3 regions of the Microbispora cellulosiformans genome follow, and region 3 is predicted to be linked to each of the others. Evidence: riboswitches for the same ligand, from Rfam matches in the RefSeq annotation. Region 3 holds a riboswitch; each other region holds the start of a gene.
What was found. A riboswitch is a leader RNA that binds a small molecule or an ion and turns the genes downstream of it on or off. The one in region 3 is predicted to bind cyclic di-AMP.
Positions count from the first base shown of each region.

Region 1: linked by a shared signal. The riboswitch ahead of F5972_RS23595 (C40 family peptidase) and the one ahead of F5972_RS30590 (CHAP domain-containing protein) in region 3 are both predicted to bind cyclic di-AMP.
Region 2: linked by a shared signal. The riboswitch ahead of F5972_RS19910 (coiled-coil domain-containing protein) and the one ahead of F5972_RS30590 (CHAP domain-containing protein) in region 3 are both predicted to bind cyclic di-AMP.

Region 1 is NZ_VYTZ01000008.1:211,869-221,640, forward strand. It holds gene F5972_RS23570 (PEP/pyruvate-binding domain-containing protein) at 1-487, shown strand, start outside; gene F5972_RS23575 (histidine phosphatase family protein) at 590-1,204, shown strand; gene F5972_RS23580 (cellulose binding domain-containing protein) at 1,342-2,694, opposite strand; gene F5972_RS23585 (BtrH N-terminal domain-containing protein) at 3,192-4,175, shown strand; gene F5972_RS23590 (SAM-dependent methyltransferase) at 4,180-4,923, opposite strand; gene F5972_RS23595 (C40 family peptidase) at 5,070-5,570, opposite strand; cyclic di-AMP (ydaO/yuaA leader) riboswitch at 5,700-5,861, opposite strand; gene F5972_RS23600 (hypothetical protein) at 6,271-7,362, opposite strand; gene F5972_RS23605 (TolB-like translocation protein) at 7,434-8,381, opposite strand; gene F5972_RS23610 (helix-turn-helix domain-containing protein) at 8,509-9,087, shown strand; gene F5972_RS23615 (hypothetical protein) at 9,162-9,749, shown strand.
Region 2 is NZ_VYTZ01000007.1:18,492-28,263, reverse strand. It holds gene F5972_RS19935 (PP2C family protein-serine/threonine phosphatase) at 1-700, shown strand, start outside; gene F5972_RS19930 (response regulator transcription factor) at 720-1,325, opposite strand; gene F5972_RS19925 (M50 family metallopeptidase) at 1,517-2,821, shown strand; gene F5972_RS19920 (DinB family protein) at 2,871-3,380, opposite strand; gene F5972_RS19915 (MerR family transcriptional regulator) at 3,482-4,435, shown strand; gene F5972_RS19910 (coiled-coil domain-containing protein) at 4,478-5,389, opposite strand; cyclic di-AMP (ydaO/yuaA leader) riboswitch at 5,424-5,562, opposite strand; gene galT (galactose-1-phosphate uridylyltransferase) at 5,635-6,693, opposite strand; gene F5972_RS19900 (DeoR/GlpR family DNA-binding transcription regulator) at 6,761-7,567, opposite strand; gene F5972_RS19895 (TIGR03086 family metal-binding protein) at 7,815-8,381, opposite strand; gene F5972_RS19890 (ATP-binding SpoIIE family protein phosphatase) at 8,468-9,772, opposite strand, start outside.
Region 3 is NZ_VYTZ01000015.1:69,089-78,860, reverse strand. It holds gene F5972_RS30600 (MarR family winged helix-turn-helix transcriptional regulator) at 1-444, shown strand, start outside; gene F5972_RS30595 (hypothetical protein) at 691-1,266, opposite strand; gene F5972_RS30590 (CHAP domain-containing protein) at 1,416-2,141, opposite strand; cyclic di-AMP (ydaO/yuaA leader) riboswitch at 2,520-2,664, opposite strand; gene F5972_RS30585 (hypothetical protein) at 2,902-4,293, opposite strand; gene F5972_RS30580 (SPW repeat protein) at 4,459-4,926, opposite strand; gene F5972_RS30575 (glycoside hydrolase family 15 protein) at 5,047-6,822, opposite strand; gene F5972_RS30570 (D-arabinono-1,4-lactone oxidase) at 6,925-8,232, opposite strand; gene F5972_RS30565 (peroxiredoxin) at 8,291-8,953, opposite strand; gene F5972_RS30560 (class I SAM-dependent methyltransferase) at 9,101-9,745, shown strand.

The sequences.
Region 1 (9,772 bases), on a different contig from region 3:
GCGGCTGGCCGCGCTGGGCAGGCGGATCGCCGCCGTACTCGGCGGTCCGCAGGACATCGAGTGGGCGATCGCCGACGGCCGTGCCTGGGTTCTGCAGGCACGGCCGGTCACCGCCGCACCCCCACCGCTGGTATCGCCGTCCGGCGTCTCCGGCCTTCCCTCCGCCACGCTCACCGGTACGCCGGGCAGCCGCGGGACCGTGACCGGAACCGCGAGGATCGTCCGCGGTCGCGGCGACTTCGCGCGCGTACGCCCGGGCGACATCCTCGTCTGCCCCTTCACCGACCCCGCGTGGACGCCGTTGCTGCGCGTCGCCGCCGGTGTCGTCACCGAGATCGGGGGCGTGCTTTCGCACGCCGCGATCGTCGCCCGGGAGCACGCCATCCCCGCCGTCCTCGGCATCCCGGACGCGACGAGCAGGCTCCGCGACGACACCGTCATCACCGTCGACGGCACCGCCGGCACCGTCACGGCGACGGACGCGTGACCGGGCATCGCCGAGCGCGCCCAAGCATTCCGCCGAACCCGTACGCACCGACAGAAAGGAGAGGGGAGAAGGGCCCGCACGGGCCCCGGCCCCTGACCCCTTATGACGATTCGACGCCTCTACCTGGCACGCCACGGCGCGGCCGACGCGTTCGGGCGGCTCACCGACATCGGGCGCACGCAGGCGGGCCTGCTGGGCGAACGGCTCGCGGGCGTGCCGGTCGACGCCGTGTGGCACTCTCCGCTGCCACGCGCCGCGGCGAGCGCGCACGAGCTCGCCCGTCATCTGCCGGACGTGCCCGTGACCGAGGCCGCCGAACTCGTCGACCATGTGCCCTACGTTCCCAGCGCGGCCGAGACGCCCCCGTCCTGGGCCGGCTTCTTCGACGGCTACGACGACGCCGAGGCGGCAGCGGGCCAGAGGCTCGCCGAGGCCCTGGTCGCCAGGTTCGCGAAGGCTCCCGGCCCGGCCACGCAGGGGGCCCGGTCCGAGACGAACGAGGTCCTGGTGACGCACGCCTACCCGATCGCGTGGCTGGTGCGGCACGCGCTGGACGCGCCGCCCTCCCGGTGGCTCGGGCTGAACAGCGCCAACACCGCACTGACGGTCATCGAGTATCGCAGCGGCCTGCCGCCCACGATCGTGATGTTCAACGACATGAGCCATCTCCCGGCCGGCCTGCGCTGGACCGGGTTCCCCGGAGGCGTCAGGCCGTGAGGCGGCTACGGTCCGGGTGGACATCGATGCCGCGCGAGCCGGACCGCGTCGCCCTCGCGGTCGTCCTCGCGGTCGTACGCCCGGCCGCGTGCGGGGGGGGCGCCCGGGCGGGCGCCACCCCCGGTGGTCATCGCCGGTCAGGCGATGGTGCAGGGGCTCCCGTTGAGGGTGAACGAGGTGGGCTTGCCGGCGTTGCCGGTGTGGTTGGCCTGGAAGCCGACCTCAGTCGTGCCTCCGGGCGCCAGCGTGCCGTTGTAGCTCATGTTCTTCGCGGTGACCTGGCCACTGGTGGGCGAGTAGGTGGCGTTCCACCCGCTGGTGATCGTCTGCCCGCCGGGGAGCGTGAAGACGAGCGACCAGCCGTTGATGGTGGAGGAGCCGGTGTTGGTGATGGCCAGGTTCTCCGTCAGGCCGTTGTTCCACGCGTTGACCGTGGCGGTGACGCGGCAGGCGCCCGTTCCGCCGCTGGGCGACTGGGACGGGGACTGCGACGGCGACTGCGACGGCGACTGGGAGGGGGACTGCGACGGGGACTGCGAGGGCGAAGCCGAGGGAGACGTCGTCGGACCGGACTGGAACTGGGTGAAGAACTTCCACACCTCCGCGGTCGTCCAGGTCCTGGCACCGCTGGTGGAGGTGGACCCGTCGTTCGGGGAGGGGGTGTGGTCCCCGTCGAACGCGGCCCAGACGACCGGGTATCCGGCCCGGCATCCCGAGTAGGCGGTGATGATGTGCGTCAGGCTGCCCTGCGAGGGTTCCCGCGGGCTCTGGGGCGTGCAGCCGTTGTTCGAGACGAACCTGTCACGCAGCGACCGTCCCTGGGAGATGTTGAGCACCGAGTCGTGGATGCCGTGGATTCCCATGTACGCGACGGGCTGCGTGCCGCCGTTGCACCCGCTGAGCTGCGCGCCGGAGTAGACCGCGACCGCGCGGAAGACGGTCGGCCGGGCACAGGCGACCGCGAAGCTCATCGCGCCGCCGTAGCTCCAGCCCAGGGCGAAACGCTGCGTCGTGTCGACGCAGAGATTGCTCTCGACAAGCTTCAGCATGTCGTCGGTGAAGGTCAGGTCCTCACCGTTGGAGTTGCCCCAGCCGTTGTTGATGCCCTGCGGCGCGATGAAGATCGTGCTGTTGTTGGAGACCTGCTTGAGCCCGTAGTAGGCCCAGACGGCTCCGTCCGATCCGCCCGAGTCGACGATCTGGGCGGTGCCGTTCAGCCAGTGGTACGCGATGATCAACCGGTAGGGACGGGTGTTGTCGTAGTTGTCGGGAATCCGCAGGATCCAGCTGCGATTCTTGCCGCTGGTCGTGATCGTCTGCGAGCCGCTTCTGAGGGTCGGGGTCTTACCGCATCCGGCGGTCGTCGCCGCGGCGGCGCTCGCCGAGGACGTCTTGGCCGAGCCGAGGCTGTCGCTCAGCGCCGTTTGCCCGGTCGCCAGAACGAGAAGCGCGGCCGCCGCGACGGCGGCGAAGATGGATTTCTGTCTCAATTTCACGCAACTCCCTTTACCATTCGAAAATCCACGTGCGTCGACAGGACAGTTATTTGTTTTTCCTTCGTCCGGCAGGGCGTCCGCGGCCGGCCTGTGCAGGTCGGCCGGGCGGTCTTCCCGGATTCAAATGCAAGTGAGCCCACCCGTCAGTCGACCCGGGGCGGCACGCTCCGCCCGGCGTTGGGTCCAGTGCGTGTTAGCGCTAACAGCAGCCGGGGGCAGCCAGGGGCTCCTCTCTAACGGGCGACTGGTGGTGGTGGTGAACCGGAGCAAATAAGAAGTCATGCGACATGTCAAGGATCTTGTCTTCGGTCCGGCGGCCCCTCTCCGGTGCGCGTCCATTCATTCGGTTTTTGACCAGGGAAAAGGCCGCGGCCGCCGGCGCCGCCTCGATGTAAATTTCATCGCCGCCGGTTTCGTGGGAAGCGGGCCGGATGGCCGATCATGGAGGTGCCGGGAGACCGTTCGCCCGGCCGGCATGAGGAGAGCGACGCATGACCTTCGTGAAGGATGTCGAGGCCCGTGGCACGCACCACTGCGAGACGACGGCGCTGGGGGTGCTGTTACGGCATGAAGGGCTCGACCTGTCCGAGCCCATGCTGTTCGGACTGGGGTCGGGCCTGTCCTTCGTCTACTGGGACAGCAAGGCCATGCCGGTCCCGTTTCTCGGGGGCCGGGTCAAGCCGTTCGAACTCACCAGGAACCTGGCCGCCAGACTGGGGCTGACGCTGGTGACCGAGGAGACCACCTCGCCACGTAAGGCGTGGGAGAACGTGGCCGCGTCCGTCGACGCGGGCCGGCCGGTCGGCCTCCAGCTCGACTGCTACCACCTGGACTACTTCCGCACCAAGGTGCACTTCGGCGGTCACGTCGTCGCGATGTACGGCTACGACGAGCACGAGGTCTACCTGGTGGACACCGGCCCGCAGGGCGGAGCGGTGCGCACCAGCCGGGCCGGCCTCGCCAGGGCACGGGCCGAACGCGGCCCGATGACCGGCAGGAACCGGTCCTTCACCATCGCCCTGCCGGAGCGCCCGCTCTCCTGGCAGGACCAGATCATCCCCGCCGTCAGGGAGTGCGCCGGCGCCTTCCTCGCCGCTCCCATCGCGAACCTCGGCTACCGCGGCATCGAGAAGGCCGGCAGGCTGGTGCCCGGATGGCTGCTCCGCGCCGCCGAGCCGCGGCGGGACCTGCCGCAGGCCGCTCTCCTCATGGAGCGGGGCGGCACCGGCGGCGGCCTGTTCCGCGCCCTCTACCGCGACTTCCTCGACGAGTGCGCCTCGCTGATCGACGACGGCCGCCTCCGCACCGGCCACCGGCTGTACGCCGAGGCCGCCGGCCTGTGGACGGAGGTGGCCACCTTGATCGAGAAGGCGGGGGAGAGCGGTGACGCGGGACACCTGGAGCAGGCCGGCGTCATCCTCCACGATCTCTCGCGCGTGGAGAAGGACGCCATGGAGGTGCTGCGTCAGCTGTAGGGGGTCAGTTTCTGCGCTGGAGGAGGAGCGTGACGAACCCCAGGACACCCCGATAACCGCGCAACCACATGTCGCGGTGCTCCAGAGCCGCCGTGCGGGCGTCGGCGGCGTCCGGGCCGGGATGCTCGTTGGCCCAGCGCAGCAGCGTGCCCGTCCAGGACCACTCGTACTCGTCCCATTCGGCCAGGTCGCTGGTGTACGCATAGACCACGTCGAAACCGGCTGACTCGGCGGCGGCGACGGTGCCGGGCAGGTCGAGGAACTCCGACTTCGTGGCGCCCAGGCGGGTGAGCGCCTCCTCGGTCGGCTCGCGCTCCCAGAACCCCTCGCCCACCAGCGCCAGCCCGTTCGGCCGCAGATAGCGGCGGACGTGCTCGACGGTCGGGCCGAGCCCGCCGAAGGCGTGCGTGGCCCCGACGCAGAGCACCAGGTCGTACTGCTCGGCGACCGGGAAGTCGGCGGCCGGGCGCTCGTGGAAGCGGATGCGCTCCCAGACGCCCTGGACCTCGGCCGCGTGCTCCGCCGCCTTGAGCCCGTGCGCGTCGATGTCGACGCCGTCGGCGGTCGCGTCCTGGTAGAGCGCCAGCGCGCGCAGCGTCCAGGCGCCCTCGCCGCAGCCGAGATCGAGGATCCTCGCCCCCTCGGCCAGCCGTGCCCGGCGCAGCAGCCGGGTCACGTTGGCGCCGGAGACCGGCGCGGCGATGGGGTGGTCCCGATGAGCGAGATGGCTGATCAGCTGGCGATCCATGGCCCAATACTTCCGCATCCCCGGATGCTTTCGGCAAGCCGAATTCGCCCCGGCGGGCGGCGTGTCGCCGCCGCGGCCGGCCTCCGGCGGAGACGCCGGCACAGGGGACCGGACATCTCCGCCGAGGACGTGCCATGACGCCTGCGTCACACGCCGGGGCGTACGGCGGCGACGAAGTTGCTCCTCCAGTAGCCCTTGAGGCGGTCGACCCTGACCACCGCGCCGGAGTGGGGAGCGTTGATCACCTTCTTGTTCCCTATGTACATGCCCACGTGGCCGCCGCCGCTGGTGAAGATGAGGTCACCCGGCTTGAGACGCGCCAGGGAGACCCTCTTCTTGACGGCGCTGAGGATGGACCACGTCGTACGCGGGATCTTGACGCCGGCCTTGCGCCAGGCGAACTGGACCAGCCCGGAGCAGTCGAACGCCCGCGGGCCCGTGGCGCCCCAGACGTAGGGATCGCCGAGGTGCTTTCTCGCCACCTTGATGGCCTGCTCGGCCTTCTCCTGCTGGAGAGCGGCTTTGGTGAGCTTCGTGTCCACGGAGGCCTCCGCGGGGGTGGCGGCGGCCTGTCCGGCGTACGGGGTGAACGCCGTGACGGGAGGCTCGGGCGGGATGGCCGTCGAGTCCGGGGGCGGGGCTGTCACGGTCCCCGTGACGGCGCCGGCGGGGAGTGCGCCGAAGCCTCCCAGGGAGACGGTGAGCGCTGCGCTACTCAGCGTGACGCAGGCAGCGCGAAGCAGGGTGGTGGGGTTGGCGGACAGGGGATCTCTCCTAGAGTCTTCCGCTTGCGCCTACCGGGTTAGCTGACGGATTCGGGCAGGGAAGTCGCCCTACGGCGCTGGGCGCGCCGATTCACCCCAGACCTTCGGGTCGAAGGTCGATTGGTTCCCCGGTTCCGGGCCTCCTTGCTGGCCCGGATTCGGCATCACCGGCGCCCAGGGGGGGCGGGAGAGCACATGGCGACGGTGACAGTGGATGCGCTTTCCGAACACGGCCTGGCCGGGTTCGTTGGGCAAGGAAACTACCAAGACACGCCATATTGGCGCAAAGGGTGCAAATCGGATTATGATCGCATAAAGGGATCATAAGGCGAGAATCCGCAGGTCAGGAGGCGTTGCAAAGTCGGCGAACGTGACGCGCGTCACACTCGTCCAAGCGAGGCCGGGGGGCCGCGCCAGACGGGGACCTGCGCGGCGAGCCCACGAAGCGGGCGCGCCGGAGCCACCCGAAAGGCGGAGACCCGCGCGGCGGGACCTGTGAGGCGGACACGCCGTGGGGCGGAGAACCCCACGGCGGCGGACGCGCCGCGGGGGGACGGAACCGGCCGCCGGTGACGTCAGCGGGTCACGGCGTGCGCCAGAACGTGCCGTTGGCCGAGGGGTCGTCGGGGTCGCCCTGCGGGACGCTGAAGCCCGCGCCCCACATCGTCGCCGTTCCCGGCCTGCGGGCGACGGAGAACACGACGGCGTCGGTGCCGGACTTCCGGACGAGCCGGGCCTGCCGCCACGTCGAGCCCGTGACCTGCCACAGGGTCGGGTTCCAGCTGCCCTGCAGGACCCAGACGCCGCCCCTGCCGTCGGGCTCCACCTCGGTGTACGGCTGGGCGTTGGCGGTGCCCATGGAGACGGTCCACGACCTGCCGTTCCAGTGCATCACCAGGGTGCGGCCGAAGTTCACGTCGTCGCCCTGCTCGTCGGCGCCTTCCCAGCTCACCCCGCCGACGACCCACACGTTCTTCGAGCCCACGACCGCGATGTCCTGGATGGTCACGACGGCGTCCCGCGCGGGAACGGCGGGAGCCGGCGCCGGGACCAGGGACCAGGACCTCCCGTTCCATCGCATGATCGAGGGCTGGTTGCCCTTGACGCCCGCCGCCCAGGCCACGCCGGCCTTGTACGCGTCGACGGCGGAGGCGCGGCCCGGCAGCCGGACGCTCCTCCAGGACGACCCGGTCCAGTGCCTCGCCGTGGCGGACGACGCGGCGACCGCCCAGATGTCCTTCGCGCCCGTCGCGTCGGCGTCCGTCGCCGAGAAGCCGCCGCCCAGCGAGCGCGTGGTCCACGCGCGGCCGTTCCAGCGTGCCGCCCTGCCCTCGCCGAAGACCCACACGTTCGTGCCGGAGGTGGCCGTCACCGCCCGCAGTTCGTACGGCGGGCTGTTCGGGACGACCCGCCAGGATCGGCCGTCGAACCGCTCGACCAGCCCCCGCTGTCGGCCGTTCACGACCCGGTGCCCGGCCGCCCACACCGATCCGTCGCCCAGGACCGTCACGTCGTTGAGCACGTCATCTCCGGGCAGCGTGTTCACCTTGGCCGGCTTCCACGCAGGCACGGGCGCCTCCGCCTGGTAGCCCTGGTGGGCCGCACCGGACGCGGCCGCGGGCGGCACGCTCGCCAGGCCGAGAACCATCACCCCTGCGAAGACTGCGGTACGCATGACGCTCCCCTCCGTTCGCCCATATGACGTCCAATCGAGGACATTCGTTCACCGAACGGCCACAGGGCTTCTCAGGAGTCCCTGCGCTTCCTTTCCGTCCACGCCTCGTACGTGCTGTCTCCGGGGAGCACCCAGACCGTCGTGTCGGGCCTAGCGATCTTCCGTAGCGGTGTCGCCCTGCCGGTCGCCGCCGAGACCCGGTAGATCGTCACCCCGGCCCGGGTCCTGGACCGGACGATCAGGTGGTCCGCCCGGTCGAAGGCGAGGTCGTCGACGTACTGCCCGCGCGGCAGCCGTACGGTCACCGTGCGGCTCGTGCGGCCGGTACGCAGGTTGAGCAGGCGCACCTGGCGATAGTTCGGCCATCTGCCGACCAGCGCCGCCACCGTGACGTGGTCGTTCGCCAGCGCCGTCGCGGACAGCCGCGTCTTGCGGCTCACCCGCGCACGCAGGGTCCGGTCGAACACCGTGAGCCGATCCTCCTGGGCCAGGAGCAGCCGCCCGCCGTCCGGGCTGAATCCCAGGAAGCTCCACGTGTCCGTGCGTCCGGGAGGCGGCAGCACCTTGCCCTTCCGCAGGTCGGCGAAGATCCCCACTCCCGGGCCCGAGGTGGTGGTGACCACGTAACCGCCGTCGTCCGACACGTCCGGCCACTCCTCGCCGATCGAGAAGGCCGTGAGCCGGCGTGACACCACGTGTTCCGCGCCGCGCACGGTCCGCTCGACGAACACCCCGTCCGACCTGCGGAAGTAGAAGATGTGCCGGCCGTCGCGGCTGACCAGGAAGGGCGCGGGCACGCCGGGGTTGACCGCGTCGGCGGGCGCCTTCGTGAGCGCTTCCGGCACCTTCACCACCCGCCCGTCGGACAGCACCAGTTCCCAGGCCTGTGTCCGCTTCGCGTACGCGATCGTGGCGGACGTGGCCGGCGCGTCGGCAGCCGCGGGCGGCGTGGCGAGTGGCACGACGGTCAGCGGCACGACGGTCAGGAGAAGCGCGGCGAGAGCCGTACGAGAACCCATGTCCCATGAGATGCCGGAAATCGCGTGAATGTTGCCGCCAAGTCGGCGTACGCCCCTGTGGTCCGGCGGCGCGGGCGCCGGACATGGCGCGCTCCTCCGTGCGGATTCGACAAGTAGCATTGCCGGCATGGCAAACGACGACGCCGCCGTCCTGGCCTCCGTGGGCGCCCGGCTGCGGGCGCTGCGCAGGCAGAACGGCAGCACGCTGAGCCGGCTCGCGGAGTCCACCGGCATCTCGGTCAGCACCCTGTCACGCCTGGAGTCCGGCGAACGCAAGCCCACGCTGGAGCTGTTGCTGCCGCTGGCGCGGGCCTACCAGGTGCCGCTCGACGAACTCGTCGGGGCGCCGCCGGTCGGCGACCCCCGGGTGCGGTTGAAGCCCATCACCCGCTGGGACTCGACGATCGTGCCTCTGACCCAGCACCCCGGCGGGCTGCAGGCGTACAAGATGATCCTGCCGGTGGAGCGCTGCGAGCCCGAGCCGCGTACGCACGAGGGTTACGAGTGGTTGTACGTGCTCAACGGGAGGCTGCGACTGGTGCTCGCCGACCACGACATCGTGCTCAAGGCGGGGGAGGCCGCGGAGTTCGACACCCGGCTGCCGCACTGGTTCGGCAGCACCGGCGAGGCGCCGGTGGAGGTCCTCAGCCTGTTCGGCACCCAGGGCGAACGCATGCACGTCCGGGCGAAACCACGCGGCGCGTAGGAGACGCCCGCCGAACCGTCGCGGGGAGGAACAGCGACTAGGCGCTCCAGGCGTGTGGCTGGGACACTGACCCGGTGAGAGGCCGATGGGTCACAGTGGCGGTCCTCGGACTCGCCTGCCTGAGCGCGTGCGGGTCCATAACGGCCTCCTCCGGCGTGGACATGGGCCGCCTGCGGGCGCTGGGGGTCGCGCCCGACCTTGTCTATCTCGTCGACCTGCCGGAATACGAGATGGCCGAGCAGTCCATGGGCGGGGTCGGCGAGGAGGGGTTCGGCGTCTTCTACACCGCGCCCGGTGGGCGTCAGGTGGAGCTGCGGGTCGACCGTGGCTCCTTCGGTGACGACGTGTGCCGGAGCACTCCGATCAACCTCGCCACGCCTCCGGACGCGCTGGTCCTCTGCATCCACGACGAAGTGGGCTGGTATCGGATGGCCGGCGACCGTCACGAGTACGTCGCGCTCCGGGGAGACGTCCTCATCAAGCTGAGCGGAGGGGTGACGGACGTCAGCCGGGCGGCGCTGAAAGCGGCCGTCACCGGCGCCCACCGGGCCGTCGGCGACGGGAAGGCCGGCACCACGCCGCCCCGCGTGCCGGTGGAACGAGGTGACCTTCCCACGGCGGGCGACGGCGCGCCGGGGGGCGAGGTCGGCCCGGGCGGCTGACCGGCGGATGGACGGGTTTTCCA
Region 2 (9,772 bases), on a different contig from region 3:
CGGCGACGCGATGCTGCTGGAGCTGCGCGACCGGCTCAAGCGGCAGAGCGAGCTGCCGCCGCTGCCCAAGGACTGGGGCGGCAAGGTCGTGCTCAAACAGGCCGGAGGATCGTCCTTCGGCGGTGACTTCGTCGTCTCCATGCGCGAGGGCGACCGGGTCCAGCTCGCCGTCGTCGACGTGTCGGGCAAGGGCGTCGACGCCGGCACCCGCGCGCTCATGCTCTCCGGCACGTTCGGCGGGCTGCTCGGCTCGGTGGACGACTTCCTGGCCGCCTGCAACTCCTACCTCCACCGCCAGATCGGCGACGAGGGGTTCGTCACGGCCGTCCACCTGACGCTCGACCTGTCGACGGGGGAGTACACGATCACCTCCGCCGGGCACCCGCCGGTGGTCCGGTTCGACTCCGGGTCGGGCACCTGGCGGGTGTCCACGGCCAAGGGAGTCGTGCTCGGCGTCGTGCCCGACCTGGCCTGCGAGACCGACAGCGGCGTGCTGCGGAAGGGCGACGCGCTCATGCTGTACACCGACGGGCTGATCGAGCAGCCCGGCCGGGACATCGACGCCGGGCTCGACCGGCTGCTGGGAGAGGCCGAGCGGCTGCTGCCCTCGGGCTTCCGGGACAAGGCGCGGCAGCTCGTGCAGGCCATGTCGTCCGGTCACAACGACGACTGCGCGCTCGTCCTCATCTGGCGCCCCTGAGACCCGCCGGGAGGGGTCCCTACAACCAGCCGTACTCGGTGGCGATGCGGACGGCGTCCACCCGGTTGCGCGCCCCGGTCTTCACCAGGACGCGCGACAGGTGGTTGCGCACCGTGCCGGCGGACAGGCCCAGCTCGGCGGCGATCTCCTTCGAACGCGCGCCGCCCGCCGCGAGGCGCAGCACCTCGTGCTCCCGGGGCGTGAGGGGGCACTCGGCGGCCTCCAGGGCCGCGACCGCGAGCTCGGAGTCGACGACCCGGCGCCCGGCGATGATCCGCCGGATCCCGTCGGCGAGCTGCTCGGGGCCCACCTCGATGCTCAGGTAGCCGAGGGCCCCGGCCGCGAAGGCCCGCTTGAGGTGGCCGGGGTTCGGCTGGGCCGACAGCAGCATCACCCGGCATCTGGGCGCCTTCTCGACGAGCCGCGCGGCCAGGCTCGGCCCGTCCGCGCCCGGCAGGTCCGCGTCGACGACGGCGGCGTCGGGCCGTACGTCGAGGGCGGCGGGCACGATGTCCTCACCGGACCCGACGTCCGCGACCACCGTCAGGTCGCTCTCCCCTTCGAGGGAGGCGACCAGGCCTCGCCGCACCAGCGGAAGGTGTTCGGCTACCAGGATCCGGATCAAGACGCTCCCCTCTGGACGGTCTCTCAAAGGGTGATCGACCAATTGCGTACTGTCAACGGAGTGTCCAGGTTAGGCCATGTATGTGCAACGCGCCGGTTCGCCGGAGAAGGTCGCGCCCCTGTTCCGGTGGGCTACTCTCGGAGGGTGCGACGACTGCCACGGCACCTTCTCCGACTCGGGGGTACGCGCTGATGAGCTGGCTCATCGTGGCCGGATTCGTGATCGTCTTCGTCGGTCTGCTGGTCTCCATCGCGCTGCACGAGATCGGGCACCTGGTCCCGGCCAAGCTGTTCGGCGTCCGCGTGACGCAGTACATGGTCGGCTTCGGGCCGACGCTGTGGTCGCGCCGGCGCGGCGAGACCGAGTACGGCGTGAAGTGGATCCCGCTGGGCGGCTACATCCGCATGGTCGGCATGCTCCCGCCGCGCCCCTCCGACGACCCCGGCAAGCTGCGCAGCGTCTCGACGGGCCCCTGGCAGGGGCTCATCGAGAACGCCCGGGCGGTCGCCTCGGAGGAGATCCGGCCGGGCGACGAGAACCGCGTCTTCTTCCGCAAGCCCTGGTGGCAGAAGGTCATCATCATGACCGGCGGCCCCGCGATGAACTTCGTGCTCGCGTTCGTGCTGTTCGCGGTCGTGATGATGGGCTTCGGCGTGCGGACCATGAAGCCGGTCGTCTCCTCGGTGTCCAAGTGCGCGATCCCGGCAGCCGAGGCCGCGCACCGGGACTGCGGGCCCGGCGACCCGCTGACGCCCGCAGCGAAGGCTGGGCTGCGGCCGGGGGACCGGATCGTCGCCGTCGGCGGCACGCCGGTCGCCAGCTGGGAGGCGGCGACCCGGCTGATCCGGTCGCACGGCGCCGGGGCGACGACGCTCGGCATCGAGCGCGACGGCCGGAGCACGACGCTGGACGTCGACCTGATCGCGCAGGACATGCCCTCGCAGACCGACCCCGACAAGGTGGACAGGAACGTCGGCTTCCTCGGCGTCAGCCCGACGGTCGTCGTGGAGAAGCAGGGCCCCGGCTACGTCGTCGGTCAGATGTGGGACCTGACCGAGCGGACCGCCGCCGCCATGGTCAACATCCCCAAGAAGATGGTCGGCGTGTGGAACGCCGCGTTCTCGGGGGAGAAGCGCGACCCGAACGGGCCGATCGGCATCGTCGGCGCCGGCCGCATCGGCGGCGAGATCGCCGCGTCGGACATCCCCATCGACAGCAAGATCGAGGTGTTCATCAGCCTGCTGGCCGGGCTGAACCTCGCGGTCGGCATGTTCAACCTCGTCCCCCTGCTGCCGCTGGACGGCGGCCACATCGCCGGCGGCCTGTGGGAGGGCGTCAAGCGGGCCTTCGCCCGGGTGCGCCGCCGGCCGATGCCGGGCTACGTGGACGTCGCCAAGGCGCTCCCGCTGACGTACGTCATGGCGGCCCTGCTGGTCGTCATGGGCGGCCTTCTCATCTACGCCGACCTGGTGAACCCCGTCCGCATCTCGGGCTGAACGGGCTGAACGGGCCGGGCCGGGCGGACCCGGCCCGGCGCGCGGGTCCCTACTCGCCCGTCGCCCCGTCGATGCGCTCGCGCATCAGGTCCGCGTGGCCGTTGTGCCGCGCGTACTCCTCGATCATGTGGACCATGATCCAGCGCAGGGAGTAGTGGTCGCCCTGGCGGGCCGTCTTCGTCATCGCGTCCAGGTCCGCGCAGGCCGCCTCGGCCGCCCGCGCGTGCTCGATCTCCCCATGCCAGGTGGCGAAGGCCTCCTCGGCGGACGCCGTGTCCACGTTGTCGAACTCGCCGTCCGGATCGTCGTCGCTCCAGTAGATGCCCCCGAGGTCGTCGCCGGCGAGCCGCCGCCGGAACCAGCTCCGCTCGACGTCGGCCATGTGCCGTACGAGGCCGAGCAGTGACATGGACGACGGCGGGGTGGAGCGCAGTCGCAGCTGCTCCTCGGTCAGCCCCTCGCACTTCAGGGCCAGCGTCTGGCGGTGATAGTCGAGGAAGGCGCGCAGCGTCTCGCGCTCGCCCGCGGCGGTCGGAGGATCGGTACGTGTGTCGGTCATCCCGCCATCCTTCCCCGGTCCCCGGCGGCCGGCCACTTCATTACCGCCCGCGGGGAGACTGGGCTTGAGTCTCCCGTAGGGGGAGACGCGAGAGTGCAGGCATGGACGGCGACACGTTCTTCACGATCGGAGCCCTGGCCCGGCGGACCGGCCTGACGGTCAAGGCCATCCGGTTCTACTCCGACACCGGAATCGTGCCGCCGGCAGACCGCAGCCCGGGCGGCTACCGGCTTTACGACATCGGCGCGCTCGCGCGTCTGGACCTGGTGCGCACCCTGCGTGATCTGGGGCTCGACCTCGCTGTCATCCGGCAGGTGCTGGAGCGGGAGGTCTCGGTGCCCGAGGTCGCGGCCGCGCACGCCGACGCACTGGAGGTGCAGATCCGCACCCTCCGGCTGCGGCGCGCCGTACTGCGCGCGGTAGCCAAGCGGGGCTCCACCCCCGAGGAGATGGACCTCATGCACAAACTCGCCAAGCTCTCCGACGACGAACGCCGGCGCCTGATCACCGGCTTCATCGACGACACCTTCGGCGGGCTCGACGCCAACGCCGAGTTCGTCGCCATGATGCGCTCGACCATGCCCGAACTGCCGGACGACCCCGAACCCGAACAGGTCGACGCCTGGGTGGAACTCGCCGAGCTCACCCAGGATCCCGACTTCCGCGCCGCCGTCCGCCGCATGGCGGAGTACCAGGCGGCCCAGCGGGCGCAGGGCGACCGCACCGGCCTCCACCACGATCTCACCGAAACCGTCCGCGAGAGCGTCGGCCGCGTGCTCGATGCCGGTATAGCCCCGGGTTCGGCCGAGGCCGCACCCGTCGTCGACGCCCTCACCGCCCGGTACGCGCAGACCTTCGGCCGAGCCGACGACGCCGGCTTGCGCCGCTGGCTGCTGACGCGCCTGGAGATCGGCGGCGATCCCCGCGCGGAACGCTATTGGCACCTGCTGGCCGTCATCAACGGATGGCCCGCCCCGCCAAGCCTCGCACCGGTGTTCACGTGGTTCGCGGACGCCCTGCGCACGCACACCGGGCAGCAGTCCCGCGCGCGGTAGTCCCGCACCCGGCGGCCGCCATCGAAGCGCCGGCGCGGTTCGCTAGTACATCGAGATGTGGACGTGGTCGTAGTGGTTGGCGGTGACGCCGCCGCGGTCGGACATCGGGCGCCAGCCGGGATGACCGAGGTTGTAGATGCGTTGCCGCCAGATCACGTACATCACGCCGAGCTTCGGGCCGTTCTTGATGGCCCAGGCGGCCAGGCTGTCGCCGAGCGCCTGCATCTGCGCCGAGGGCATGGAGCCGCCCGAGCTCATCATGAAGTCGCAGGCGCGGCCGAGGGGGTGCTCGCCGCTGTTCTCGGCCCGGTAACAGCCGACCGGGAAGCCCAGATCGAAGTGGCTTTCCACCTCGGACCGCATCAGCCGCATCCGGGGCGTGATGTTGTCGGCTCCGGCCGGCAGCTCGGGCGCCCACGAGCCGCTCGCCCTCCGGCCCGGGGCGATCGGGACCAGGCGGTCGATCTTGTCCTGGATGTCGTCGATGAGCTTCTCGGCCTCCCGGCGCTGGCCGGCGACCTCCGCGGCCTGCGACTTCAGCGACGCGGTGAGCGCCTTCGCCGCCTCGGCGGCCTTCTGCCGTTCGGCGCGGACCTCGTCCACGCGCGCGAGCCTCGCGGCCTGTTCCTCCTTGAGCTGGTAGGCCACCGCGGAGACGGTCAGGTTGGGCAGGACGCGCACGCTGTCGGTCTGGTACCGCAGCCTGACGAACTCCCGGACCTCGTCGAGGGTCGCCGTGTAGTCGGCCTCCGCCCTGCTCACGCGGGCGCGCGCCGCCGCCTCGTCGTCGCGTGCCTTGGCGAGCGCGACCCGCTTGGCGTTGTAGTCGGCGATGAGCCGGTCGACCTTCTTCTGCAGGCCGGCGAGTTGCTTCTTGAGCTGCTTCTCCGTCGGCTTGGGGGCGGCGGTGCCCCCGGCGGCAGTGCCGAGGACGAGGGCCGCGGCGGTGAGCACGCCTGCGGCCAGGGGGAACGCGCGGGGCAGAGCCCACTCCTCTCCATCTGCCGACCGGGTTAGCTGACGGGTGCGGGCTGGAGGAGCCCGGGCAGCGACGTGCCTTTACCCCAGAGGCGTGAACGGGTCCCCGGCTCCCGGGCGAGGCGCCCGGGATTAGGCGGCACCGGCTGTGACCGGTGGTGCCAGGGATACTAGTGGTAAAGAAAAGGCGACTGCCACCCCAAGTCGCAACCGTACGGAGATCAGTCCGTTACCACCTCACGCAGCATGCGGGCCGCCTCCTCCGGGAGCACGTCGTTGACGAAGGCGCCCATCGCCGACTCCGATCCGGCGAGATACTTCAGCTTGTCCGCCGTCCGCCGGATCGTGAAGAGCTGGAGGTGGAGGTAGGCCAGATCCCGCCGGTAGGTGACCGGCGCCTGGTGCCAGGCCGCGACGTACGGCATGACGACGCCGAACAGCCCGTCGAGGCGGCGCAGCACGTCGATGTACAGCGGCGCGAAGGCGGCCCGCTCCTCCTGCGACAGCGCCGGGATGTCCGGCACCCGGCGGTGCGGGTAGAGGTGCACCTCGAACGGATACCGGGCGGCGGCCGGGACGAAGGCCGTCCAGTGCTCGTTGGCGGCGACCACGCGGGGCCCCCTCCGCTCGGCCGCGAGGACGTCCGCGAACAGGTTGCCGCCGCGGTGCCGGGCGGCGGTGTCCAGCATCTGCCGGGTACGCGGCGTGACGTACGGATAGGCGTAGATCTGCCCATGCGGGTGCGGCAGCGTGATGCCGATCTCGGCGCCGCGGTTCTCGAAGCAGAAGACTTGCTCCACGCCGGGCAGCGCGGACAGTTCGGCCGTGCGGTCGGCCCACGCCTCGACGACCAGCACGGCCCGCTCGTCGCCGAGCGAGCTGAAGGAGGCGTCGTGGTCGGAGGTGAAGCAGACGACCTCGCAGCGCCCGATCCCCGGCCGCACCTCGCTCAGCCCGCCCACCTGCTCGTACGCGCCGGTGTTGAAGCTGAACGACGGGAAGCGGTTCTCGAACACCGCCACCTCGTACGGCGAGGGGATCTCCGAGCCGGGATGCCCGGGGCAGAGCGGGCACTCCTGGGCGGACGGCAGGTGGGTGCGGGTCTGGCGGTGCCGGGCGACGGCCACCCACTCGTCCATGAGCGGGTCGTGCCGCAACTCGGACGCGAGAGGGCGCGCGGGCAGATCCCGCGGGTCGGCGGCGGCGTGGTCGGCGTCGTCGCGGCGGTCGAAGTAGATCAGCTCCCGGCCGTCGGCCAGATGGGCGATGGTGCGCTTCACGGTGGATCTCCAGCTTCACAGTGCTCTTTCGCGGCATCACTGCGGGTGTGCCGTCGGGGAGTGTCTGTCACAGGGAGGCGGTCTCCAGGGACGCCTCACCGGACGGATCGGCGAGGAGAAGCTCGCCGGCCTGCTCCGACAGCACGGCGCGGGCCTCCTCGGGCAGGCCCGCGTCGCTCACGACCACGTCGGCCTCGCCGAGCGCCGCGATCGTGCTGATGCCGATCGTCCCCCACTTGGTGTGGTCGGCCAGGACGACGAGCCGCTGGGCGGCCGCGATCAGGGCGCGGTCGGTCTCCGCCTCCAGCAGGTTGGGGGTGGTGAAACCGGCCCGGACGCTCATCCCGTGCACGCCGAGCATGAGGGTGTCGACGTTCAGGGAGCGGACGGCCGCGACCGCGACCGGGCCGACCAGCGCGTCGGACGGCGTCCGCACGCCGCCCACGAGCACCACGGTCTGGTCGGGGCGTCCCGCCCGGTGGAAGACGTCGGCCACCTGGACGGAGTTGGTGATCACGGTCAGCTCGGGCACGTCCACCAGGTGGTGGGCCAGCGTCCAGGTCGTCGTCCCGGCCGAGAGCGCGACGGAGCTTCCCGGCGGCACGAGCGGGGCCGCGCGGCGGGCGACGGCCTCCTTCTCGGCCTGCTGCCGCATCGACTTGGCCGCGAAGCCCGGCTCCTCGGTGGAGCCGGTGCCGGTGGCGGTGGCCCCGCCGTGCACCTTGACGATCAGGCCGCGCTCCGCCAGGACCTCAAGGTCGCGGCGGATCGTCATGTCCGACACCCCGAGCTCACGCACGAGTTGCGCGACCCGCACCCCGCCGGACCTGCGCACCCTCTCCAGGATCGCCTGCTGCCGTTGCTGGGCCAGCATCCACCACTCCCGTCAACAGATTCCACCAAATCATGCCAGGCTTACGTTCAGGAGTGTTGAGTTGGGGTGCGGGTACTTGCCGCCGCCCGCCCGCGGGAGGACAGTGGGCGAAAGCCGTACTCCAGGGAAGGCGGCCGCGATGGGCAGACGCGCACGCAAGTCGAAGGCCCGCAGGAAGAAGAAGGCCAACCACGGCAAGCGCCCCACGGGCCGGTAACCCGGTTCCGGGGTCGTCCGGGCGTTCGCCTCAGGGGTTTCTGCCCCACGCGGCGAGCAGCCGGGTCTGCTGGTCGGCGCCGGCCGGGACGTCCCGCTCGTCCCCGATCACCCCCGCCTCGCGGTAGCCGTCCCACGCCTTGGCGAACCATTCGGCGCAGGACGCGACCAGGTCGGGGTCGAGCCGTTCCGGCCCGCCGACGGCGCGCGCGAGGTCCCACGTGTGGATCAGCGCGTCCGCGAACAACTCGGTGATGTACTCCTCGCCCGGCACGTCGCCGAAGGACAGGTGAGCCACGCTCGTGAGGGCGCCCTCGGCGTACACCGCCTGGACGGCGCCCTGCGCGGACGCCTCGAACGCCTTCACCGGGTCGTCGCCGAGCACGTCGCCCTCGAACGCGTCGCCCACCTCGGCGGCCGTACGGCCCGACAGCAGTTCGGGGGCCCACAGGTTCTCGGCCACCAGGTGGTTCACCAGCCCCCGGACGTCCCAGTCGACGCAGGGCGTCGGCAGGTCCCACTGTCCGGGGCGGACGAGATGGAGGCGGTCGCCGAAACCGTCCAGCGCCCTTCGGTACGCGTCCCGGATGTCGATCATGTCCCCTCCTCGCCGCGAGCTCCCCGATTCGACCGTAACTCCTCCCGACGATCAGTCGCGCCCGCCCGCCCGCGAGGGGCGACCGGTCACGGAAGATGCTGCTCGACCCAGACGATCTTGCCGTACGGGGTGGGCCGGGTCCCCCAGCGATAGGCGAAGCGCTTGATCAGCTGGAGGCCGCGGCCGGTGTCCTCGTCGGGGGTCGCCGTACGTGGGGCGGGGGTGGAGGCGGAGCCGTCTGCGACCTCGACCACCAGCGTGCGGCAGCGCAGCAGCCGCAGCTCGATCGGCGGCCAGCCGTGCTTGAGCGCGTTGGTGACCAGTTCGCTGACGATGAGCTGGGTGCTGTCCACCAGGCTGGTCAGCCCCCAGGCGGCGAGCGTGCCCCGGACGAACCGGCGGGCCTGGGAGACGAACCGGGGGTCGGCGGGCAGGGGGAAGGTCGCCACCTCGTCCGGGTCGAGCTCACGCACCCGGGCCACCAGCAGGGCGATGTCGTCGCGCTCGTGGCTCGCCCGCTGGCTGCTGATGATGTCGTCGCACATGTCGTCGAGGTCCTCGACGGGCCCGGCGAGCAGGCGGCGCAACCCCATGATCCCGGCGTCCAGGTCCCGCTCGCGGCTCTCCACGAGGCCGTCGGTGTAGAAGGCGAGCACGCTCCCGGCCGGCAGGATCAGCTCGCGCATCTCCAGCGGGTCGCTGCCGATGCCGAGGGGCAGGCCCGACGGCAGCTCGATGATCTCGGTCGACCGGTCGGGATGCAGCAGGATCGGCGGCACGTGCCCGGCGCGGGCGAGCGCGCAGCCGCGCGTCACCGGGTCGTAGACGGCGTAGATGCACGTGGCGATCTGGGTCGGATCGAGGTCCTGGCTCATCAGGTTGAGCCGGAACAGCACCTCGTCGGGCGGCAGGTCGAGGCTCGCCAGCGTGCGCGCCGCGGTGCGGAGCTGGCCCATCGTCGCCGCGGCCCTCGTGCCGTGGCCCATGACGTCGCCCACCACCAGGGCCGTACGGCACCCGGGGAGGGTGATCACGTCGTACCAGTCCCCGCCGACGCCCATCAGGTCGCTCGCCGGAAGATAGCGCGAGGCGATGTCCATGCCGAGCGGCTGCGGCAGCTCGGCGGGCAGCAGGCTGCTCTGCAGGGTCAGCGCGGTCCGGCGCTCGGTGGTGTAGAGCCGCGCGTTGTCGACGCACACGGCGGTGCGGGCGGCGAGATCCTCGGCCACCACGACGTCCTGCTCCTCGAACGGCGGCGCGCCCGCCCTCCTGGTGAAGACCACGCATCCGAGCACCCGTCCCCGGGCCCGCAGGGGCACGGTGAGGAACGAGCCGTCGGTCAGCAGGGCGGCGACCGCGTCCTCCCGGCCGAAGGTCGCGCCGATGAGCCG
Region 3 (9,772 bases):
GTGCTCACCGCGTCGCGGGTGCTCGTCGCGATCTCCGCACGTTCCCTCGCCGCCGCGGAGGACAGGGTCACGCTGCCGCAGTTCCGGATGCTGCTGGTGGTCGGGCAGGGCGAGACCAAACTGGTGACGCTGGCCGAGAGGCTCGGCGTGAACCCCTCGACCGCGATGCGGATGGCGGACCGCCTCGCCGCCGCCGGGCTGCTGAAGCGTGAGGTGAACCCGCAGAACCGGCGTGAGACGCTGCTGCGGCTGACCGGCATCGGCCGGCGCATCGTGGACGAGGTCACGGCCCGGCGCGAGGCGGAGATCGCGGCGATACTCGCCCGGATGCCCGCCCCCCGGCGTCAGGCCCTGATCACCGCCATGCGCGAGTTCACCGACGCGGCCGGCGAACCACCCACGACCGCATCGTTCCCGCTGGGCTGGCCCGACCCGTCCTCCTGACCCCGCGCCCTGGGCGCTCGATCACCCTAGACGCCCGCCGGAGCCCGGCCGGGTACGCGGCAGCGGCGCACCCATCGGACCGGGGCTTGCGACCCGCTCAGCACCCGGAGGTGGCGCGCTCACCCCGAGACCGCGGCCGGGTCAACACCCAGAGACGGCGCGCTCACCCCGAGACCGCGGCCGGGCCGACGTCCAGAGGCGGCGCGTTCACTCCAAGGCCGCGGCTTGCTCAGCGCTGCGGCCTGCTCAGCATCCGGAGGCGGCGCACTCACCGGGGATGAGGCCGCCGGGGTCGCCGGCCGTCGAAGGCGTGTCGTCGTCCCGGCTCGACCCGGTCCCCGTGCCGCCCTTCGTGCCGCCGCCCGCCTTTCCGGCCGGCGCGGTCTTCGCCTGGCCCGTGCCGCCGGCCGCCTGGTCGCCGGACCCGTCCGCGCCGGAGCCTGTGCCGGAACCTGTGCCCGCAGTGTCTCCGGCGGGCGCCTGTGCGGAGCCTCCGTCCGCGCCACCGCCCTCGGAGCCGTCCGCCGAGCCGTCCTCGGATCCGGCGCCGGAGTCCGGCCCGGAGTCGGCGGGGTCACCGGCGCCGTTCTCCTGCGCCGGGGCCGTCGCCTGCCCGGCAGTGCCCGCGGAGGGGCCGCCGGCGTCCGTGGCGCCGCGCAAAGCGAAGCCCGCGCCCGCCGCCGCGAGTACGGCGACCAGGATCACGGCGACGACGACGAGGGGCTTCCTGCTCTTCGTGCCGGATGGTTCGTCCTGACTGGAGAGGACCTCCTGACGAAACTGATCATCCTGGCTCGTCGGTGAGGGGACGCGCCCGTACATGTGAGACAACTCCCAGCGGTCGGATCGGGGGAAAGCTCCACGGCTTCCGCGGGTGGCTGCCCACCTTAGCCGCGCGAGTCACCGAATTTCACAGACACCCGCAAACGATCTCAAACTCCCAGAATGTTCCCAGGCGTCTCTCCGGCCGGTCAGCCGAGATAGGGGAGATGGAGCGGCTCCTGAGCTGCGGCCGGGCCGGGCACCCCGGCCCCGGCGGTCTCCCGGCCGCGCCGCTCGCCGCCGTCCCCCGCCTGCCGCGGGCCGCCCTTGCGGTGCCGCCCGCCGGACGTCGCCGCCGCGGCGGCCCTGAACCGCAGGCCGGTCACCGCGGTCGAGACGAGCGCGAACAGCAGGCCGGCCGGCAGGACGGCGTCGCCCGGCGAGAAGACCGCGCCCAGCGACTGCCCGTGGCTCGCGGCCATGTTCCGCGTGGCCGACGCCGCCCCCTGGACGGCCGCGTCCGCCGCCCCCTGGACCGTGGCGTCCGCCGCCACCGGCTGGACGGTGACGGTCACCTTCGGGGTCGCCTTGACCTTGCGCGGCAGGCCGTACCCGACGATCTTGCTGGAGTCGCGCACCTTGCGCTTGAGCCAGACGCCGTCGACGTTGCCCTCGATCGTGTGGACCTTGCCGCCGACGACCTTCTCGACGATACCGACGTGGTCGATGTCCTTGATGCGCTTCGACCCCGACCAGGCGAAGAAGACCACCGCTCCCGGTTCCGGCTTCCGGCTCCAGGCGCCCTGCTGCTCGAACCACTTGGCGTGCTTGGTGGTCAGCGCGAACTCGCCGACGTGGTCCCGCACGCCCGCGCGGTCGGCCGCCCACGAGACGAACATGTCGCACCAGGGAGCCGCCTTGAAGTCGGAGTCCATGGCGATGTTGTCGGCGTACCACTCGCCGAACTTGGTCAGCTTCCCGGGCCGTTCGCGGTAGCCCAGTTCCGGGCGTACGGCGTCGAGCAGCTGCTGTGCAATCGGATCGGTAGAAATCGAAGGCTCCTATAGCGCGCGTCAGAACATGACGAACCCGCCCGCCGGGCACGACGGCATGGAGGCATGACCGTCACGCCGACGGACACGGCCGCGGCGGGCCGGAGTCGGACGGGATCGGACGGGTTTCAGAAACGGGAGATGTGGCAGCCCGTCACGGGCGCGCCGTCACCCCGGAAGCCTGGAGACGTTCCAGGGCGGGCATGTGGGCCGGGAACGGAACCCGGGCCGGGTGGGCAGGTGGAGCGGACACTCCACGCGCTCTCCTCTCCTTGGCCGCCTACCGGGTTAGCTGACGGGTTCGGGCCAGGAGTAGCCCTACCGGATGGTCCGGATTCACCCCAGAAGAGACGTGGGTCCCCGGTTCCCGGGTTCGATGACATCCGGGATTCGGCGGTCGCCGGTCGTCCTCGGGTTGAGGACCACGCACCGGCGCACTGACCGGAAGCATAGTAGATCACGAGTAGGACACGACCGAAATCCCGGCAAATAGGTCTATTTCCGCCCCTTCCGCATCATGCTTCCGCAGGTCCTCGCACCGGCGGCGCCCAATCGTGATTTGCGCCACATCACCCCGTGAGGGCTCAGCGGTGCCCTGCGGCCTGCCTGAACGGCCTGGAGCACGTGAACGGCCGGGCCGGCGTCATCGGCTGCTGCCCCGGCGCGGCAGATATTCGATCGTCCACTCGTCCGCCCCGGGGAAGATCATGATCAGGAGGTCCTGGGTGCTCCCCGGCTCCCCGGCCGGCACGCGGTAGTGCACCCGGATGCGATACCGGCCCCTGCCCCGGAAGGCGAGGTTCGGCAGATCGCTCTCCCCCTGGATCGGATCCATCAGCTCTATACGACCGGCCAGGCTCCGGTAGCCGACCTCGACCACACGGTCCCAGCCACTCGCCTCGACAGGTGGTCGGCGACGGTACAGCTCCGCCGTCAGGCAGTTGTCGAAGTCGGAGTGCGTGATCACCATCAGATGACCGGGGAGAGCGGCGACCAGGCCGTTCGCCTGCGCTCTCGTCAGCAGGTCGTCGTCGAGCGCGGCCTCCGTCTCCAGGGACTCGATCACCCCGTAGTCGGTGCCCATCAGAGCCCTCACGACTCGGAGCGGCCTGACCCGCGGCCGGTGAGTGGCGCTGTCGCAGGCCCGCTGGTTCACCGCCTCCTGCTGCCGGTACGCGGCCTCGTCGGCCGCCTGCTTCTTCCGCAGATCCACCGCTATCGGCGGGCAGACGGCGGCGAACACGTAGGCGTCGTCGTCACCCGGCCGGTAGGCGTCGCAGGCGGCGTGCCCGTAGGTGAGCAGGTCCTGGTCCGAGATGTCCGCGAAACGGCCGCTCTCGCGTGCGTCGCAGAGGAACCTGCGCTCACCCGCGCCGTAGGGCGGCACGGCGTGCGCGCCGCCCGAGCGCCCGTCCACGAAGCGCGCCTCGCAGGGACGGGAAGTGATCTCCCCCACCGCCAGGTCGGCCACCGGCAGGAGGGTCAGGAGCACCAGTACGGCGAGCACCGGTGCCGACCTGCGCGGCAGTCGGAGGAGCGCCAGGCTCAGCGCCCGGCGGAGCCGGTGGCGGGGCATGCGCACCGCCGCGAGCGCGCACAGGGCGGCCACGGCGGCGACGGCGTCCGGGAGGAGAATCAGCCTGACCCCCAAAGCCCCGCCCCACCTGTCCAGGCAGGCCGCGTCCCTCGCGAGGTCCAGCGCGAACGCGAGCGGGGCGAGGCCGAACAGGACGAGCAGCGGCGCCGCCGCGACGCGGGCGAGCACCCGCCCGGCCCGGGGACGTCTCGCCCGGATGGCGGCCCAGTGCGCGGCGAACGCGACAACGATGCCGGGGAGCCCCGAATACCAAGCCAGGGGGAAGTACGTACGGGCGGGCCACCACACATCGGTGGCTGCGTCGTAGAGATCGCGCACGGGGCAGTATCCGAACGAGAACCAGGTGAAGCCGTGCTGGGCCAGGGTCAGGCTGTAGGCGAGCCCTGCCGACGACGCCGCCAGAGCGGCGGCCCACCACCACCGTGATCTTCGCGACACGAGCCGACACGTTATCGCCCGCCCCCGACAGAGTCGCGGCGGAAAGGCGGGCCGCGGCAGGCGCCGGCCGCGGGACGGTCCTGGGACGGGGAGACCGGCGGAGGACAACCTCCGCCGGCCGTCCGCCGTACGCCACGCGCGCCGGCTGGGGCGCGGCGGCGCCGGCTACCACTCGCCGCCGGGTGAGCCGACTCCCCTGCGCCGGCCGTGCTCGTGCTGCCGGTAGTTGGCCGCGAACGCCAGCGCGCCGAGGCCGAACAGGAAGATGATCGCTCCGGTGACCACGTTGTTCCAGATGGTCGCGGTGGTCGCCGGCTGGCCTCTGATCACCCACGGCGCGATGATCGCCCAGACGCCGAGCACCGGTGTCACCCAGCTCACGCCGTACGTCCGGCCGAACGCGGAGGCGCAGCTCAGCGCGAGCGCCGTGACGACCAGCCCGACGATCAGGTTGTTGACCGTCAGGCCGCCGAACCCGGTGAATCCCACGATCCACGGCGAGATGGCGAGATAGAGCCCGGCGAGGAGCGTCACCGCGTCCATCACCTGCGCCGGCGCGGTGGATCCCGCCCTGTCGTACGTCTGGCGTAGCTCCGTCGCATCCGGGCGTCGAGCCAGACCTGGTCGCACCATGATGTGTCACCTCTTCTCCCAGGTGGCCGGGGGCCCGTGACCCCTCTCTTGCATCATGCGTCCGTAGGCGCCGCCGAGGGGAGACCGCGAGACGCGCCGAATGCAGATTAAGTACATCTGTCAGGCAGATCGCCCCGGCGCCGCGAGGGCGCCCGCCGTGTTGACGATCGAGACATGGCTGTAGGCCTGGGGAAAGTTGCCCGCCTGGCGGCGGCGGCCGGGGTCGTACTCCTCCGCCAGCAGGCCGACGTCGTTGCGCAGGGACAGCAGCCGCTCGAACAGCGTCCGTGCCCGCCTGCGCCGGCCCAGCAGGGCGAGCGCGTGGGCGAGCCAGAAGGAGCAGGGGACGAAGACCCCCTCCCCGCCCGGCAGCCGGTCCACCTTGTCGGCCTCCGGCCGGTAGCGCAGCACGAACCCGTCCTCCGTCAGCTCGCGGCACACGGCGTCGACCGTCCCCGCCACGCGGGGGTCGTCCAGCGGCAGGAAGCCGAGCCGGGGGATCAGCAGCAGCGCGGCGTCCAGCCCCCTGGAGCCGTAGAACTGGGTGAAGGTGTTGCGGCCGGGGTCGTAGCCGTGGGCGCACACGTCCCGGTGGATCTCCTCGCGCAGCGCGCGCCAGCGGCCCACCGGCCCGTCGAGCCCCTGCCGCTCCACCGAGGCGACCATCCGGTCGGCGGCCACCCACGCGAGGACCTTCGCGTGGACGAACGGGCGGCGCGGCCCGCGCACCTCCCAGAGCCCGTTGCCGGGCTCGCGCCATGCGCCCTCCAGATACTCCATGAACGCGCGCTGCAGGTCCCAGGCGTCCTCCTCCGGCCCGAGCCCCGCCTCCCTGGCCTGGTAGAGGCAGTCGATCACCTCGCCGTACACGTCGAGCTGGAACTGCCGGGAGGCGGCGTTGCCGACCCGCACCGGCCGGGATCCCTCGTATCCCGGCAGCCGGTCGAGGGTCCGCTCGGGCATCCGGCGTCCGCCGTCGATCGTGTACATGATCTGCAGGTCGGCCGGGTCGCCGGCGACGGCCCGCAGCAGCCAGTCGCGCCAGGCGGTCGCCTCCTCGGCGTACCCCGCCTCGATGAGCGCCCGCAGGGTGAACGAGGCGTCCCGCAGCCAGCTGTAGCGGTAGTCCCAGTTGCGGGAGCCCCCGATCCGCTCCGGCAGGGACGTCGTCGGCGCCGCGACGATCCCGCCGGTCGGGGCGTAGGTGAGTGCCTTGAGCGTGACGAGGCTGCCGGACACCGCCTCGGCGTAGTCCCCCCGGTAACGGCACCGGCCGAGCCACTCCCGCCACACGCGCTCGGTGGTCGCCAGTTCCTCTGCGGCCTCCAGCCGGCGCGGGCGGCCCCGCCACGACTCCTGCCAGGTGAGCACGAACGGCACCCGCTCCCCCGCCGCGACGGTGAACGAGGCGGTCGCGGCGCCACGCCGGGACTCCTGCGTCAGCGTCACGGGAGACTGGAGCCACGCGGCGTTCGGACCGGCGATCACGGCCAGTTCGCCGCCGCGTTCGCGCGTCCAGGGCACCACCTCGCCGTAGTCGAAGCGCAGGAGCAGTTCCGTACGCATCTCCACCCGGCCGTGCACGCCCTCGACGATCCGGACGACGTCGGGCGCCTCCTCGCGCGGCGGCATGAAGTCGAGGACCCGCGCCCGCCCGCCGGGCGCGTCCCAGGTCGTCTCCAGCACCGGCGTGCCGTCGCGGTAGCGGCGCCCGGCGCACGTCCCGCCCGCGGCGGGCGCCAGCAGCCAGCGTCCGGCCCGGTGCCCGCCCAGCAGGGCCGCGAAGCAGGCGCCGGAGTCGAAGCGGGGCAGGCACAGCCAGTCGACCGAGCCGTCCCGGCCCACCAGGGCGGCGGTGTGCATGTCGCCGACGAGCGCGTAGTCCTCGATCCGCATGGCGCTCCCCCTCACCCGTACGGCCGGGGCCGGGGGCGGGCCCGTACGCCGGGGACGCGGCCGCAGCACACACCTACCCCGGCACGTCCCCGCGAATCGGGTCTACTCGCGTCCGAAGACGTACCGCTCGACGTAGTCGTTGGCGAAGACGCCCCGGGGGTCGTGGTGCCGCGCCAGGGCGGCGAAGTCGTCCATGCGCTCGTAGCGGGAGCGCAGGACGTCCGGCGGGAGGGTGAAGATCTTCCCCCAGTGGGGCCGCGCCCCGAACGGCGCCAGGCGCTCCTCGATCGCGGTCAGCACCGGCGTCACGGCGGCCGGGTCCTTGACCCAGGTGAAGTGGAAGGCCACGGTGTCGCGCCCCTGGCTCGGGCTCAGCCACAGATCGTCGGCGGCGATGCTGCGGATCTCCGAGATCTGCAGGACCGGGGCGATGCGGTCGCCGATCGCGCCGAGCGCGCGGAACGCCTCGGCCGCGTGCCGCCGGGGCACCATGTACTCCGACTGGAGCTCCTCGCCGCTGCTCGGGGTGAAGTCGGGCCGGAAGTGCGGCAGGCGCTCGAACCAGGGGCCGGGCGTCCCCATCTGGGTCGTGCAGTGCACCGGGGACACGCCGGGCACGGGGTGGCGCGGGCCGTCGGCCGGGGCCGCCCCGAAGAAGCCGCCGCCCGGATCCGATTCGTCGAGCCCGGCGGAGGCGGTCGTCCCTTCGGAGCGGGAGGCGGGGGTGAGGCGTTCCTTGACCCAGACCTGGTTGACGCGGGAGGTCCGCCAGTCGGTGAACAGGCTCACGCTGTAGGCGGCGGACATGACGGCGTCGAACCGGTCGTCGAGCACCTCCGCCGGGAGCGCCTCGTACACGCGCTGCCGGACGTCGAACGCCGGGAGGAGATCGAGCGTCAGGGCGACGACGGCGCCGAGCGCGCCGAGCGACACGACGGCGCCCGCGAACCGGTCGCCGTCCGCGTCCCGGCTCAGCGTGACGAGGTCGCCGCCGGCGGTCACCATCTCGATCGCGCGGACGGACGTCGCGAGCCCGCCGTTGCCGTCGCCGGAGCCGTGCGTGCCGGTCGCGCAGGAGCCCGCGACCGAGATGTGCGGCAGGGACGCGAGGTTGGGCAGAGCGTAGCCCTTCTCGTGCAGGCGCCGCCCGAGCTCGCCGTACCGCACGCTCGCGGCGACCCGGACGGCCGCCGCCGCGGAGTCGACGTCGATCTCGGGGGGCAGGCCGTCCAGCGAGACGAGCGCGCCCGGCGAGTCGGCGATGTGGTTGAAGGAGTGGCCGCTGCCGAGGACGCGGACCCTCCCGCTCCGGGCGACCAGCCCGCGCAGTTCCTCCAGGGAGGAAGGCCGGTCGACCCGCTCGGCCCGGAAGGTGATGTTGCCCGCCCAGTTCGTCACGTCTTGAGTCACCAGATGAGTTTTACCGGAACATCACCGGCGTGCCGGGCCCGGCGGCTCAGACGACGGCTCAGATGGGGCGGCCGGGGAGGCTGGCGAGGTACCAGTCGACGAGTTTGACCCTCTCGTCGGCCTGCCTGGCCTCCACCTCAGCCTGGGTCCGCGGCGCGCCCAGCAGCACGTCGTCTCCCGGACGCCAGTTGGCCGGGCAGGAGACGCCGTCGCGGTCGGCCGTCTGCAGCGCCTCGACGAGCCGGAGGATCTCGGGGACCATGCGCCCCGCGTTCATCGGGTAGTAGAGGATCGCGCGCACGACCGACTCGGGGTCGATGACGAAGACCGCCCGCACCGCCGCCGTGGTCGACGCGTTCGGGTGGAGCATCCCGTACGCGCGGGAGATCCGCGTGCCGACGTCGGCGACGACCGGGAACGGCACCCGTACGCCGAGCCTGTCCTCGATCGCCCGGGTCCAGGCGAGGTGGCTGTGCACGGAGTCGACCGAGACGCCGAGCAGGGCGACGCCGCGGGCCGCGAACTCCTCGGCGAGCTCGGTGAAGGCGACGAACTCGGTGGTGCAGACCGGGGTGAAGTCGGCGGGGTGGCTGAACAACACCAGCCACCGCCCCGCGTAGTCGGCGAGCCGGACCGGCCCGTGCGTGCTCTCGGCCTCGAAGCCGGGGGCCCTGTCGCCGATGAGCGGCAGCCGGGTGGCCGGCTCCGCGGCAGAAGTCATGACGTGCTCCTCTCCATCCGCTCACTGCGCCCGTACCCACGATGAGCGGTCACGACGACGCGCCGTCCGCCCCGGTTCGGTAATCGCGCACGGCGGCGTCGCGACAGTCCGCCGCGCCGGGGGAATGAACCTCGCGAGGGGGCTGCCATGACCGTGCCGGTGACGACGGAGATCAGCCATCCGCTGTTCGCGCGCTTCTACACCTGGTTCAGCCAGGTGCTCGACCGGCGGGGCCTCGCCGGGCAGCGGGAGGCGCTGCTGGCCGGGCTGTCGGGCCGGGTGATCGAGGTCGGCGCGGGCAACGGGCTGAACTTCCGCCACTATCCGCCGTCCGTGACCGGTGTGCTGGCCGTCGAGCCGGAGCCGCGGCTGCGGGCGGCCGCCCGCCGCGCCGCCGAGGCGGCGCCGGCGCGGATCGACGTGGAGGGCGGCCTGGCCGAACGGCTCCCGGCCGCCGACGGGGGGTTCGACTCGGCGGTGGTCACGTTCGTGCTGTGCTCACTGCCCGACCCCGGCGCCGGGCTGCGGGAGATCCGCCGGGTGCTCGCGCCCGGCGGACGGCTGCGCTTCCTCGAACACGTCCGTGCCGGGAGCCCCGGCTGGGCCCGCGCCCAGGACCTGATGGACGCGACGGTGTGGCCGCGCCTGACCGGCGGCTGCCACACGGGCCGGGACAGCGTGGCGGCGATCGAGGCGGCGGGTTTCACCGTCGAGGCCCTGGACCGGTTCGTCTTTGCCTGCGGCGTGCGCAACCCGATCTCCTTCTGCGTCCGCGGCGTGGCCCGCCGCTGAAGCGCGCCCGTCCCGGCGGACCCGCGC